Regions from separate parts of the Paenibacillus sp. GM2FR genome, predicted to be linked through region 1. Evidence: predicted binding sites of a transcription regulator. Region 1 holds the regulator's gene; each other region holds the start of a gene.
The links. Region 1 encodes Rex, which represses fermentation and respiration genes when NADH is low (regulators of the CRP and FNR family bind a similar motif). Its sites were predicted from a motif close to TTGTGAAATATTTCACAA; they were not measured.

Region 1 (4,290 bases):
CTGCCAGGCATACTCGCCTTCATACATTCCAGGCAGCAATCGCTTAATTTCCACACCAGGCAATTCGTTATAAATCTGATCCCGAATCTGGGCTTCCGACATCCCTGTATTCAATAAAACGGACTGGACAGCATCGGCACCTTCAACAGGTACGTTGTCATCTGTAAATTTTACCCATACCATACGATCTTGATTGTCCTGATCCTTGCCGCTTACCACCCAATAGTTATTATCCTCGCCCCACACCGATTTATAGGTCTTTCCGGACGAAACCAATTGGCCATGCTGCTTGGCGGCAGCAATCGCCATTCTTTCTTCATTCCAAGTGTCTTTCATAACATATGAATAATAGAGCTGTAAACCAAGCAGTAACAGCAGCACGCCGGATACACTAAGCAAGATCCACTTCGTTTTTTTCTTCAAATCCGTCTTCCTCGCTCCCCTTGATTATTTCCTAGAGGGTTGTAAGACGCTCAAAGGCACGCTGCGCTTCCCGCCGGATACGTTCCTCATCGAGAGTAAGGCTCGCGCCATTCTTCACGACCTGCTTACCGTCAACCCATACATGCTCAACATCCTTCGCACTGGCGGAGTAGATAGCATGAGAAATATAATCCGTCTTCGGAAGGAAGTGCGCCTGATCCGTGTTCAGTGCGATCATATCTGCCTTCATTCCTACCGCAAGCGTACCGATATCCGCAAGGAAAGCTGACTTGGCACCATACTCTGTACCCATCCGAAGCGCTTCGGATGCAGGAATCGCGGTTGGATCCCCGCTTACTCCTTTATGGATCAGTGCCGCCAGGCGCATCTCTTCAAACATATCCAGATTATTATTGCTCGCAGGTCCATCGGTACCCAAAGACACGGTGACCCCGGCTTTCAGTAGTGCAGGCACGCGAGCGATGCCGCTGGCAAGCTTCAGATTGCTGCCTGGATTATGCGACACCATCACTTGATGCTTAGCCAGGATTTCGATTTCTTCATCGGTCAGATGGACGGCATGCGCAAGCAGCGTTGGACGGGAAAACATGCCAAGCTTCTCCAAATGGGCAACAGGGCGGAGTCCGTAATCATTTACATTCTGAGCGACTTCCGTTTCCGTTTCGGACATATGCGTATGCAAAGGCAGATTCAGATCATGGGATGCCTGAACGAATTTCTCGATGAAATCCGGCGGGCATGTGTAAGGTGCATGCGGCGAGATCATCGCCGTAATTCTTCCATCCGCCTTGCCATGCCAGTCTTTCGCGAATGCAACCGCCTCATCCAGCTTCTGCTGCTGCACCTCAGGCGGACATAATCCGATGACACCGCGTGTCAGTACGCCGCGCATTCCTGAGTCCTGCACAACCTTTGCAACCTGATCCATATGATCATACATATCCACAAACGTCGTGGTTCCGCCTTTGATCATCTCAAGCACGGAGAGTGAGGTTCCCCAGTACACATCGTCGGCCGTGAATTTGGCTTCCATCGGCCACATTTTTTCCTGAAGCCATACCTGCAGTGCCAGATCGTCGCCATAACCGCGGAGAAGCGACATCGCCGCATGTCCGTGCGTGTTCACCAATCCAGGCAGGAAAAACAGATGGGTTCCGTCGATAATTTCTGTTCCCTCTTGGACGGTTGGCTCTTCTTCACCCAGGTAGGTTATCCGGTCATTCTCCACAACCATATATCCGCGTAGCACGGACCTTCCTTTCTCTAGTACCGCAAACGTTCCGTTTTTAACCATCCACTTCGTTGTCGTCATGTGCTGTATCCTCCTTACCGTTATCCAAATAATAGGCCAAACTTTGCAAATCCGTAGTAAAATCAGCCGTATGAATCCGGATATGGGATGGAGCTTTCAGGATGGTCGGCGCAAAATTCAGAATAGCCTCGATGCCTGCGGCGATAAGCTGATTCGCTACATTTTGCGCTTCAAAATCCGGAACGGTGATAATCCCGATACGAATGCCGTACTCATGAACCGTCTTCTCCAGTTCCTCCATCGGCTGTACAACCAAATTGTTTATTTTCATACCAACTTTGGGAGAATACGAATCGAAAACCGCCACAATCTTCATATTGTCCTTCAGAAATGCATTGTAATTTGATAATGCATGTCCAAGATTACCGGCCCCAATCAATGCGACATTGATCTTCTGGTCCAGCTTTAGAATCTGGCGAATTTTCTCGATCAGATAAGATACGTCATATCCGATCCCTTTCCGTCCAAAATCACCGAAATACGCTAGGTCCTTACGAATTTGAGCAGGATTGAGGTCCAGTTTTTGTCCCAGTTCCTGGGAGGAAACCGTGGAGACCTCCCTTTTCTGAAGCTCATTCAAATAGCGCAAGTATACAGGTAATCTGCGGACCACGGCTTCCGAAATTTTTTCCGATTTCATGCATGCTCCCCCTAATAATAGGTTAATAACTACATTTCAATGTGATCGTTCATGGTTTCACTTTATTCAGCTTGGTTCTCTACGCCTGCCTCTTCCTGCAGCCATTCCGAAATTCGGGGAACAATCCCCTCGGTCGGCATGTGCTCCATCTTTGGTCCCGGCAAGGAATATAGGAAATATTTTCCGTAATAGGATTCAATGACCCGGGTATCGTAGACGATGACAATCCCCTTGTCTTGCGCTGTCCGTACCAGTCGGCCAAATCCCTGTTTGAAGCGAATGACGGCTTGCGGAACCGAAAGCTTCATGAAGGGGTTCTTCTTCTGCTGCTGCAGCAATTCGCTCTTGGCTTCAACCAAAGGGTGATTCGGCGGCTGGAACGGCAGCCGGACGATCGCAAGGCAAGTGAGCGCCTCACCGGGTATGTCAACCCCTTCCCAGAAGGAGCTGGTACCCAGCAGAACCGAGGCGCTGCTATCCTGGAATCTCCGGATTAACTTGGTACGGCTGGTTCCATCCATCCCTTGTCCCAGTACCGTAATATCGCTGGATGCCAGCGCCTCCTTCAAGGGCTCATGCACCTGACGCAGCATCCGGTACGAGGTGAACAGGACAAGCATACGTCCATGCGTAGCGATTGCCGTATCGGCCAATGATTGCACTAGTGTATTCACAAAGAGTGCATCCCCGACCGAGCCCTTCACGCTCGGAAAATCGCGCGGCACGACAAGGAGAGCCTGCTCCCTGTAATTAAACGGGGACGGCAGCAGAACCGTGTTCAGGTTGCCGCTATCTGCCGCTTCCTGTAGACCCAAATTCTCGATCATGAACTGGAACGATTTGTCCACCGACAAGGTCGCCGACGTCAGGATCACGCTTTGTTTCTTGTCAAAAAACAATTCCTTCAAGTGGGTGCTTACATCGACAGGCACCGCATAAAGCTGCAGCGATTTCCCGCGGAAATTGCCGTTAGCCTCCATCCAGTATACCGTGCCTTCATCATTCAGAGCCATGAAGGACCTCAGGTCCTCGCGGTGTGCGGCCAGGTCCTTAAACAGACCCGATAGGTCTGTTAACAGACTGTCGGCACTGTAATCGTCGAGATCTTCCTTCATTTCGGCGATCAGCTTGTCACCCTTGCGTACGACATCGCCCAGTATCACATGGATTTGATGTTCCAGCTCGGCAAGCGAATCCCAATCCTTCGGCTTCTTAAGAGGCGATAAGCGAAGCGAGAATTGACCGGCGTCTCCTGGAGATGCATCTCCGCGTTCCGGAAGCAGTCCGAACAATTGATCGCTGAGTCGATCCCAATTCTCTTTTACGGTGATCAGATCCGGATAAATCCGATCTATGATGGAAGACCACTCGACAGCCTTCTCATGGGATGAAACTTGCAGCAGCTGGCGAAGAGCCGGGAGCTGACCGCTGCGGTTGTCTTTGTACATACGGGTTAGCGTATGGACAACCGAAAAATATTTCATCTGCAAGCCAAGGTGCTTGCCGGCGACATCCTCCAGATGATGCGCTTCGTCGATGACGAGACGCTCATAACTCGGAAGCAGCTGGTGATTCGCTTTTACGTCGGTGAACAGCTTCGAATGGTTCGTAATGACAACATCCGCGATGCCCGCTTCATGCTTGGCTCTGTGATAGTAGCATTTGCGGAACCATGGGCAGGCACGCCCAAGGCAGGAATCCGAATCGCTGGAGATGGTCTCCCAGAAATCCCCCCCGCGGCCGCCAAGGTTCAGCTCCTCATCATCCCCGTTCTCCGTCTGGGTCAGCCAGACCAGCATCTGCGCCGCGGTGATCACATCTTCCTTCGGTGAATGAAAATCTCTTCTATTTATTTTATGTTCAAATTTTCTCAAACACAAATAATGGCCTCTTC
Region 2 (4,290 bases), 260 kb from region 1:
AGCCGGCTTGGCTGCCGCCATTCCTATGATATAGGGTACACTGACCATAGCCCAGCCACCATGCTCCCGCGGGATGACAATCCTCGTCTTTTTCATGCGTTTCCCCCTCTCCAATCCATCAACTCATAGCCATCGTGATTCATATCTTCAGCCATTCGAACAACGGCCAGGCGGATGATAAGTAATATCGCTGAAGGTACCCACATACTGAACGATGTCACCCGATTCGTCCTTTACCGCGTTAATCGTCAGCAGCTCCAAGTACTCTTCTCCGTCTTTCCGGCGGTTCCAAATCTCCCCCTGCCAGCTCCCGTGTTCCCTGATTTCAGACCACATCGCCTGATAAAACGCCGGTGATTGTCTTCCGGACTTCAATACGCTCGGATTTTTGCCGAGTACTTCCTCCTCCGAATATCCGGTTAACTTCGTGAATGCCGGATTGACGGCATTGATCCTACCGTTCGGATCCGTAACCAGAATCCCCTGGTCGGTGGAGTTAAACACCTCCGATTGTACGGTGAGTTTGTCCTGGTAGTACATCCATACCACAATAACGAAACTGGCGAGCGCAACCTGCGATAAGGCCATAAATCCAATGGAGTACTGCCCCGTAGCCGAATGGATGAAGGAAAGCATCAGCGGCGGGAAGAATCCGCCAAGGCCGCCCATCATGGACACAATACCGTTTACAATGCCGGCCTGCTTGTTGAAGTAAAGGGGCACGAGTTTGAAAATAACCCCGTTTCCGAGACCGGCACCAACGGCAATGGTTAAGCATCCGGCCGTATATAAGCCAATGGACGGAGAGAATGCCAACAGGATGGCCGCAGCCGTGAGCCCTATGAATACGCCCATTAATAAGAACAGCGGTTTAAATTTATCCGCAAGCCAGCCGCCTACGGGACGTAATAAAGTGGCTACCAAAATGAACCCTGCCGTCCGCATCCCGGCGTCCACCTTCGCAAGCTCAAAATGGGTCACCAGGAAGTTTGGCAAGTACACTGTAAAGGCCACGAACGAACCGAATGTAATAAAATAAAAAAGCGAGAAAAACCACAATTTTTCATTTTTATACACGCCCTTGATCTGTTCCATTACCGGTGTTTTTACCTTTATTTCTTTGCGATCGCCTAAAAATGCATTTAGCACGGCAAATATCAGAAGTAGAACCAAATACAGCTGGACGGTTTTGGACCATCCGATCTGAGTCGCGATGACCGGTGCAGCAAATGTGGTAATGGCGGTACCGATGTTGCCCATCCCGTAAATCCCATTCACGAGTCCCAGCTTCTCTTTCGCATAATATTTAGGCAATGAGGTCACGCCAACCGAGAACACGGCCCCCCCGATCCCCAGGAACAAACCTCCGATCACCAGATGCGTAAAGGAGGAAGCCGCGCTGATAAAATAGACCGGAAACAGCAGCAGGATGAAGCTGGCGATAAAAACAATTCGTGCTCCCACCACATTGGCGTAATAGCCAAGCGGAATCCGGAGAACGGAACCCAGCACCACCGGAATAGCCGTCAGAATCGCGAGCCGGTCGGCCGAAATGGAGATGTCCTCTCGAATAAACGGCAGGAGCGCGGAGATGATGACCCATACCATAAAGCCAAGCACCAGATTCATTGTTTGCAGCGGAAGCTGCAGCTTTTTGATCATTTCCATCACCTTTTCTAAAGCATAATGAATGGCATATTGATCCCCAGCTCCTATTGTACGTGCACCTATTCACAATGCTAATAGGGAAGTTCCCTGAATCTCTCCGGGGAACTTCCCTATTCCTTAAAGCAACGACCCTTAATTGCGCCCTCTTGTATATGTAAGGACTAAAAATCCAGCAATTTTTTCTTCAATGCATATTCCACTAACTCCGGACGGCTTTTCAAATTCAGCTTTTCCATGATTTTGGCCTTGTGCGCTTCCACCGTCTTGACCGATACGAATAGTTTTTCTGCGATTTCCTTATTGCCATAACCCTTGGCGATCAGAGGCAGGATCTCAATCTCCCTTTTGGACAGACTGTTAAACGGATCTTGCTCCGCACTCTCACTATCTTTCTTAATAAACTCCCGAACCAGGGATGTAGCCATCTGGGGATGGATATAGGTCCCTCCCTTATGCACCATGCGGATGGCGGAGATTAATTCATCATCCGGCGCATTTTTGAGTACGTAACCTGAAGCCCCGTTTTTTAAAACATGAAACAGATAATCGTCATCATCATACATGGTTAGAATCAGAATTTTCGTTTCCGGAAATTCACTGCTGATCTTGCCGGTCGCAATCAGCCCGCTTTCGCCGGGAGGCATGCTTAAATCCATCAACAGCACATTCGGCCGGTGCTTCGCCACCATGGTGTAAGCTTCCATGCCGTCTGCCGCCGTCGCGACAACCTCCATATCTTCCTGGTAATTCAGAATCATGGAAAATCCGCTGCGGACCACGGCATGATCATCCGCAATCACAATTTTCATGTACCCATCACCTCCAGCTTGTCGTCACCATTCGTAAGCGGAATGTTAAGCTGAATCGTCGTACCCTCACCGGGAGCGGAAAGCAAAATAAACTGACCACCGACCAGCTCTGCGCGTTCGCGCATCCCGTACAGTCCCAGTCCGGTTCCCTTAGCTTCATCAATGACCCTGTTAAACCCGACTCCACGGTCCCGGACGGTTAACTGAAGGTAGCCATTCACTTCACATAAGCGTACATGCACCTCATCCGTTCCTGAATATTTCATGGCATTCAGCACCGCTTCCTGGCATACCCGGTACACAACCGTTTCAATCTCGCTGCCGTAGCGTGCTGCCGCTAACTCGGCAGAAAAATCAACCAGCACTCCGTAGTTCTTTCCAATCCATTTAAAATGGGAGCGGAAGGCAGCCTCAAGCCCCAAATCATCTAATGAAGCCGGCCTGAGTTCAACGGATAAATGCCGGATATCATCCAGAAGCCTGGTTAAAGATACCTCGGTCTGGTGCAGTTTCTTGAGCACATCCTCGCCCACGTTCATATATTTAACAACACGCAGGTCGACCAGTGAGCTGAGCAGCTCTTGAGCCACGCTATCATGCAGTTCGCGGGATATCCGCTTGCGCTCGTCCTCCTGTGCCTTGATAACGTATTTCAGCATATTCGTCCGCTGCAGTATTTCCTGTGTCTTCTGCTGCTTCGTCAGATCGAGGAGCATCATGACCCGGATGCCGCGAGCTTCATCGATGATATGGTAACTGGCCGCATAGGGAACGATTCCTTCGCCACGTGTCTTCAGATAGACTTGGAACGATGAAAACTCTCCATCCGGATAATCCAGATAGCAAGTGGAGCAGGTTATGAGATCCTGTTCATCGGTGTAGCCTTTGCAGGTTTGGCAGAAGGAACCATCCGCACCGGACTGCATCCTCTCGATCACTTCAATGTCTAGGATGTTCTCCGCTGCCGGATTCATTGCCACCACGCTGCCCTTTTCGTCAATAAAAAAAATGGCCTCCATGCTATTCTGATACATATTTCTAAGCAGTTCGCTTAAATGCTCATCCGTCATTTGAATCAAGGCTGTGATACCTCCTTGGCATAAAAAGCCCCAAATTCCGTGCCTATTCCTTCCTGAAACGATTCAAAGGACAGTGGATCCAGCACGTTTTCCTTGCGATAGCCCACAAGCAAAACCCCCCTGACGCGAGAGCCTTCCCACAGCGGTAATGCGCCAAGGCTTTTCAACTGCTCGGCAACGATAATCGGATAATTATACAAGTCCTTTGATTCAATATCGGCATTCACGTTTTGAATCAGCATCGGTTTTCCGGTCTTAAACACCATGCCGGCGATGCCTTTGCCGGAATGTAAAACGATACGCTTATACCTCTCGTTTATGTTTCCCGAGGCATACTGCCAGGTCAATACAAATCGGTCTTCAGCCGGCTGCACCAACGCCATGGACACGAAATCGAATTGAAACCGGGCTCGAAGCTTATCCATTTCACTTTGGTAATTAAAGATCGGCTGATTCTTCATTTCCATTACTCCTCTGACGTAGAAAAGAAGGCCAAACAGCCTTCTTCCGCTCTACGATTCAAATTTACGGTGCTTTCTATACAGGATATATCTTCTACCCACATAATTCAACGGAACACTCCACACATGCACCAATCGGGTAAACGGCCATAAGCCGAAAATGCCAAATCCCGCCAGAATGTGAATTTTAAACGATAGTGGCACATTCACCATCAATGAAGCATCCGGACGGAGCATAAACAACCCACGGAACCACACGGAGACCGTTTCCCG
Region 3 (4,290 bases), 290 kb from region 1:
GACTTCCGTCATGTTAGATTCGGATTTAGCAGGGTATCGCCTTCTCTCGCGAATCAAACCACATTGTGCCGTATGGCATAAATCGCCAGCTGCGTCCGGTCTCTTACATCAAGTTTGTCCATAATCTGGCTGACGTGATTCTTGACCGTTCCGATCGACAAACCCAGCTCGTCTGCGATTTCGCGGTTGCTGCGCCCTTCCCCTACCAGACGTATGATGGACAGCTCCCGCGGGGTAATCGAAGCATCAACGACGGGTGCTTTCTTCTCTTCCAGAAGTTTAGGAATCACCTTGGCCGCCACATCCTCCTGGAGCGACAACCCGCCGCTCAAGCAGCTTCGAATCGAGCGAATCAACGCCTCCGGCTCCGCCTCCTTCAGCATGTACCCGCTAGCCCCGCTCTTTAGCGCCTCGACCGCATACTGGTCGTCGTTAAACGTCGTCAGCATCAGCACTTTCGTCTTTGGCCATCGTGAACGTATGATGCGAGCAGCCTCCAATCCGTTCATCTCCGGCATTCGGATATCCAGCACAACAACGTCAAAGATATGGTTTTCGCATAATGCTACAGCCTCTTTGCCGTTGCCAGCTTCACCGGCAACCAGCATATCCGAATCGCTTTCGATCATCATCTTCAGACCTTGACGTACCATGGCCTGATCCTCTGCCAATAATATACGTATCAGCGGACTCCCTCCTCTATGAACTTGGACATGAATAACGTTCCGCGAACGATAAATTGGTTGTCGTACTGAGAGATTTGAAGCTCGCCCCCAGCCTCTTCCATTCGCTCTCGCATCGCTTTTAAACCATAGCCCTCCCGGTATGTATCGCGTCTCTGGTGATACGGATTGCTTACCTCAAAACGAAATATCCCGCCTCCAGGCGCTTCAAACATGATATGCACTTCTCGCATGCTCCCATGCTTCATCGCATTGGTCATGGCTTCCTGAACCGCACGGTATACCGCAATGGATTGGATATTGTTTAAAGGCACAGTAAGTGCTCCATGCCGCGCCGTTAGCGTTACGCGCATAAAGCTCTCGGATTCCAAGCGCCGGAGAAGTCCAATGATCGCGGGCAGTCCGCTGGTCTCCTGCTGCTTCATGGATTTCACCGCATTCCTGGTCTCCTCCAGACTTTCCTTTGCAAGGGCTTTGAGCCCCTTCAGAACCTCGGCGGTTTCCCCGTCTGCCTGCATCCGGTGCATCTCCAGCTGCATGAGCAGCGCCGTTAATTTATGCCCGACGGAGTCATGGATATCGCGACCGACCTGAGTCCGCTCCTCCTGCCTCGCATGCTGCTCATCCGTTATAAGACGACGTTTCATATTACGGTATTCACTGAGCAGCGTTTCATTTCGAACCGCCGACTCATCATAACGGGACCAGATGGTGCGGAACAGGGTAAGAGCAATTGCGAGAATAACAGAGTAAAGCACGAGAAACAGCCATGGTAATCCGGAGTATCCTAACAAGCCGGGTGCGATGGCACCTGCGGTCAGGACTAAACCTATGCAGGCGGCATGAACGGCGGAGAGCCGATACACGGCTTTTCCCGCAAGAATGGAATAAACCAGCAGAATATATGGGTCAGTTGCACTCGTAGTGGTCGGCCATAAGGAGATCACGGAACATAATGACGCAATGAGCAGTGTGATAAATAGCATTGCAGGCTTGGCGCGGTATAACGGCGATAAAAAAAAGCCAGTGAAGAAAATGGCGCTGCTCCCCAATCTCCAAGGCAATTGATCCGGATTAACATGCTGGAGTACTGGAATGAAGGCGCATAGCCAGCTTAAAAGAAGAAATAAAAACCATATCCAGAACGACCGCACATGCTCTCCTCTCTTTCCTATCAAGAGTTTCACAATTTACAATAAAAAATACCGTTCCAAATTTTAGTTATATCATATCACAAGCCTATTCGATACTTTTGGGGAAATAAGTAAACTGGAAATAAAAAATCGCTTCGATATTATTGTGAAAAAATATACATACAGGCCTAAACCCTTATCAATACTGGGATTTATTCGACAAGCTCAGAGGGCAATCACAGCGAAAAACAGGCCTAAAATTGTGACGAAACTGGTAACTCTCGTGAAAGTTTGAACAATGTATGAACTGCCCCGAAACCGCGCCACTACAATGATTTCGCTCACAACCATCCCCTTTTGTAACAATTTGAACACATAAAATTACATACATTGACACGAATATGGATTTATCTGTTAATTATACAAGTTTATGTGTTTTGCAAAGCCGACCGGAACTTTCTACTATAGATGTGTCAGTAACATTGAATCGAACGAACGTTTCAAGGAAAGGGGTACATCATGAACAAAAGAGGGCCGTTATTTGCATTGTTTTTAGGCTTTACCTTGCTCTTATCGGGATGCAGCTCGCTCACGGTATTAGATCCGAAAGGACCGGCTGCCAGAACCCTATCCGATACAATCATATTCTCCATTCTCATGATGGTCGGAATTCTAGCGGTAGTTTACGCGCTCTATATCTACATGCTCACCAAATACCGAGCCAAGAAATCCAACGAAGGTTACGAACCGCCTCATGAAGAGGGTAACAAATGGCTGGAGATTCTGTGGACTGCCATACCGATCCTGATCGTTGCCGTGCTATCGGTCGTAACCGTCAAAACGACGGTGGCCGTCGAGAACGTGCCGGAAGGTTATGAGAACCAAGAGCCTTTGGTCATTTACGCTTCCTCTTCGAACTGGAAATGGCATTTCAGCTATCCAGAAGAAGGAATTGAGACCGTCAATTACGTCAACATTCCAACCAATCGTCCGATTGAGTTCAGACTGTATTCATTCGGTCCGATCACGAGCTTCTGGATCCCTCAGCTTCACGGGCAGAAGTACGCGATGAGCGACATGATCACGAAGCTGAACATGGTGGCCGACGTACCGGGTTCCATGATGGGCCGTAACGCGAACTTCAACGGCGAAGGCTTTGCCCATATGGAGTTCGAAGCCCTTGCCATGACCTCGGCCGAGTACGATGAGTGGGTTAAGGATGTAAAGGACACCGCGCCTGAACTGAAGGAAGACGAGTTCAAGAAGCTTCTGGACACCGCGCATGTCGGACGAATGACCTTCTCCAACACGCATCTGGAATTCAGCCCGCCGCCATCCGAAGACCATCACCATGGCGGTGATGTCAACGGCAATGAGGAGCATCAGGACCATAAAGACGTCCACCCGGATCCTGCAACAACGGAAGAAACGGAATTTGACAGCGAAACGAACGTGGATCCAAACGAACCGCTGCCGAACTTCCCGGCTGAAGAAAGCCCAAATCATCAACATGAAGGACATTAAATCGGTGAGTGAATCATGGTTCGCCCGATCTACTTCATACATCCAGAAAGGAGCTAGGCCTTTATGAAATGGGACGAATTTTTCGTTACCGGTGATCCGTTAATTTACGGCGCCATGGTGAGTATCGTGCTCGTCTCGCTCGCAATCCTCTTCGGTTTGACCTATTACAAGAAGTGGGGATATATGTGGCGGGAATGGCTGACAACCGTGGATCACAAAAGAATCGGGGTCATGTACATCATCTGTGCATTGATCATGCTGTTCCGCGGGGGCGTCGACGCGATCATGATGCGCGCGCAGACCGCCGCACCGGAGATGAAGTTTCTGACCGGTCAGCATTATAATGAAGTATTCACGACTCACGGGGTCATCATGATCCTTTTTATGGCCATGCCGTTTATCTTCGGTCTGATGAACGTCATCATTCCGCTTCAGATCGGTGCCCGTGACGTAGCTTTCCCTAAACTGAACGCAATCAGCTTCTGGCTGTTCTTCGCCGGAGCCATGCTGTTCAACATTTCCTTCGTTATCGGAGGTTCGCCGGATGCCGGCTGGTCCGCTTACTTCCCGCTGGCCAGTATCGAATTCAGTCCGACGGTCGGCAACAACTACTACTCTCTGTCGCTACAGATTTCAGGGATTGGTACCTTGCTGACAGGCCTTAACTTTATCGTAACGATCCTGAAGATGCGCGCGCCGGGCATGACCCTGATGCGCATGCCGATGTTCACATGGTCGGTATTGATTACTTGCGTCATCATTATCTTTGCTTTCCCTGTGCTTACGATTGCGCTCCTGCTTATGATGTTCGACCGCATCTTCGGTTCGCAATTCTTCACGATGGCCAACGGCGGCATGGATATGCTATGGGCCAACCTGTTCTGGGTATGGGGACACCCTGAGGTATACATTGTCATTCTACCGGCTTTCGGTATTTTCAGTGAGATTAT

Region 2: PAEVO_RS02545 (nitrate/nitrite transporter) is a predicted target of Rex. The motif match lies at 1,720-1,737, and genes of this name have one in related genera.
Region 3: qoxA (cytochrome aa3 quinol oxidase subunit II) is a predicted target of Rex. The motif match lies at 2,098-2,115, and genes of this name have one in related genera.

What each region holds. Positions count from the first base shown of each region.
Region 1 covers NZ_MKZM01000008.1:784,293-788,582, reverse strand. The annotation lists gene PAEVO_RS03860 (cell wall elongation regulator TseB-like domain-containing protein) at 1-423, opposite strand, end outside; gene PAEVO_RS03855 (amidohydrolase) at 455-1,756, opposite strand; gene PAEVO_RS03850 (redox-sensing transcriptional repressor Rex) at 1,731-2,396, opposite strand; gene dinG (ATP-dependent DNA helicase DinG) at 2,459-4,290, opposite strand, start outside.
Region 2 covers NZ_MKZM01000008.1:525,784-530,073, reverse strand. The annotation lists gene PAEVO_RS02550 (YwiC-like family protein) at 1-96, opposite strand, end outside; gene PAEVO_RS02545 (nitrate/nitrite transporter) at 148-1,662, opposite strand; gene PAEVO_RS02540 (response regulator transcription factor) at 1,830-2,477, opposite strand; gene PAEVO_RS02535 (sensor histidine kinase) at 2,474-3,556, opposite strand; gene PAEVO_RS02530 (GAF domain-containing protein) at 3,553-4,017, opposite strand; gene narI (respiratory nitrate reductase subunit gamma) at 4,069-4,290, opposite strand, start outside.
Region 3 covers NZ_MKZM01000008.1:1,074,671-1,078,960, reverse strand. The annotation lists gene PAEVO_RS05190 (response regulator) at 54-686, opposite strand; gene PAEVO_RS05185 (sensor histidine kinase) at 683-1,870, opposite strand; gene qoxA (cytochrome aa3 quinol oxidase subunit II) at 2,336-3,340, shown strand; gene qoxB (cytochrome aa3 quinol oxidase subunit I) at 3,404-4,290, shown strand, end outside.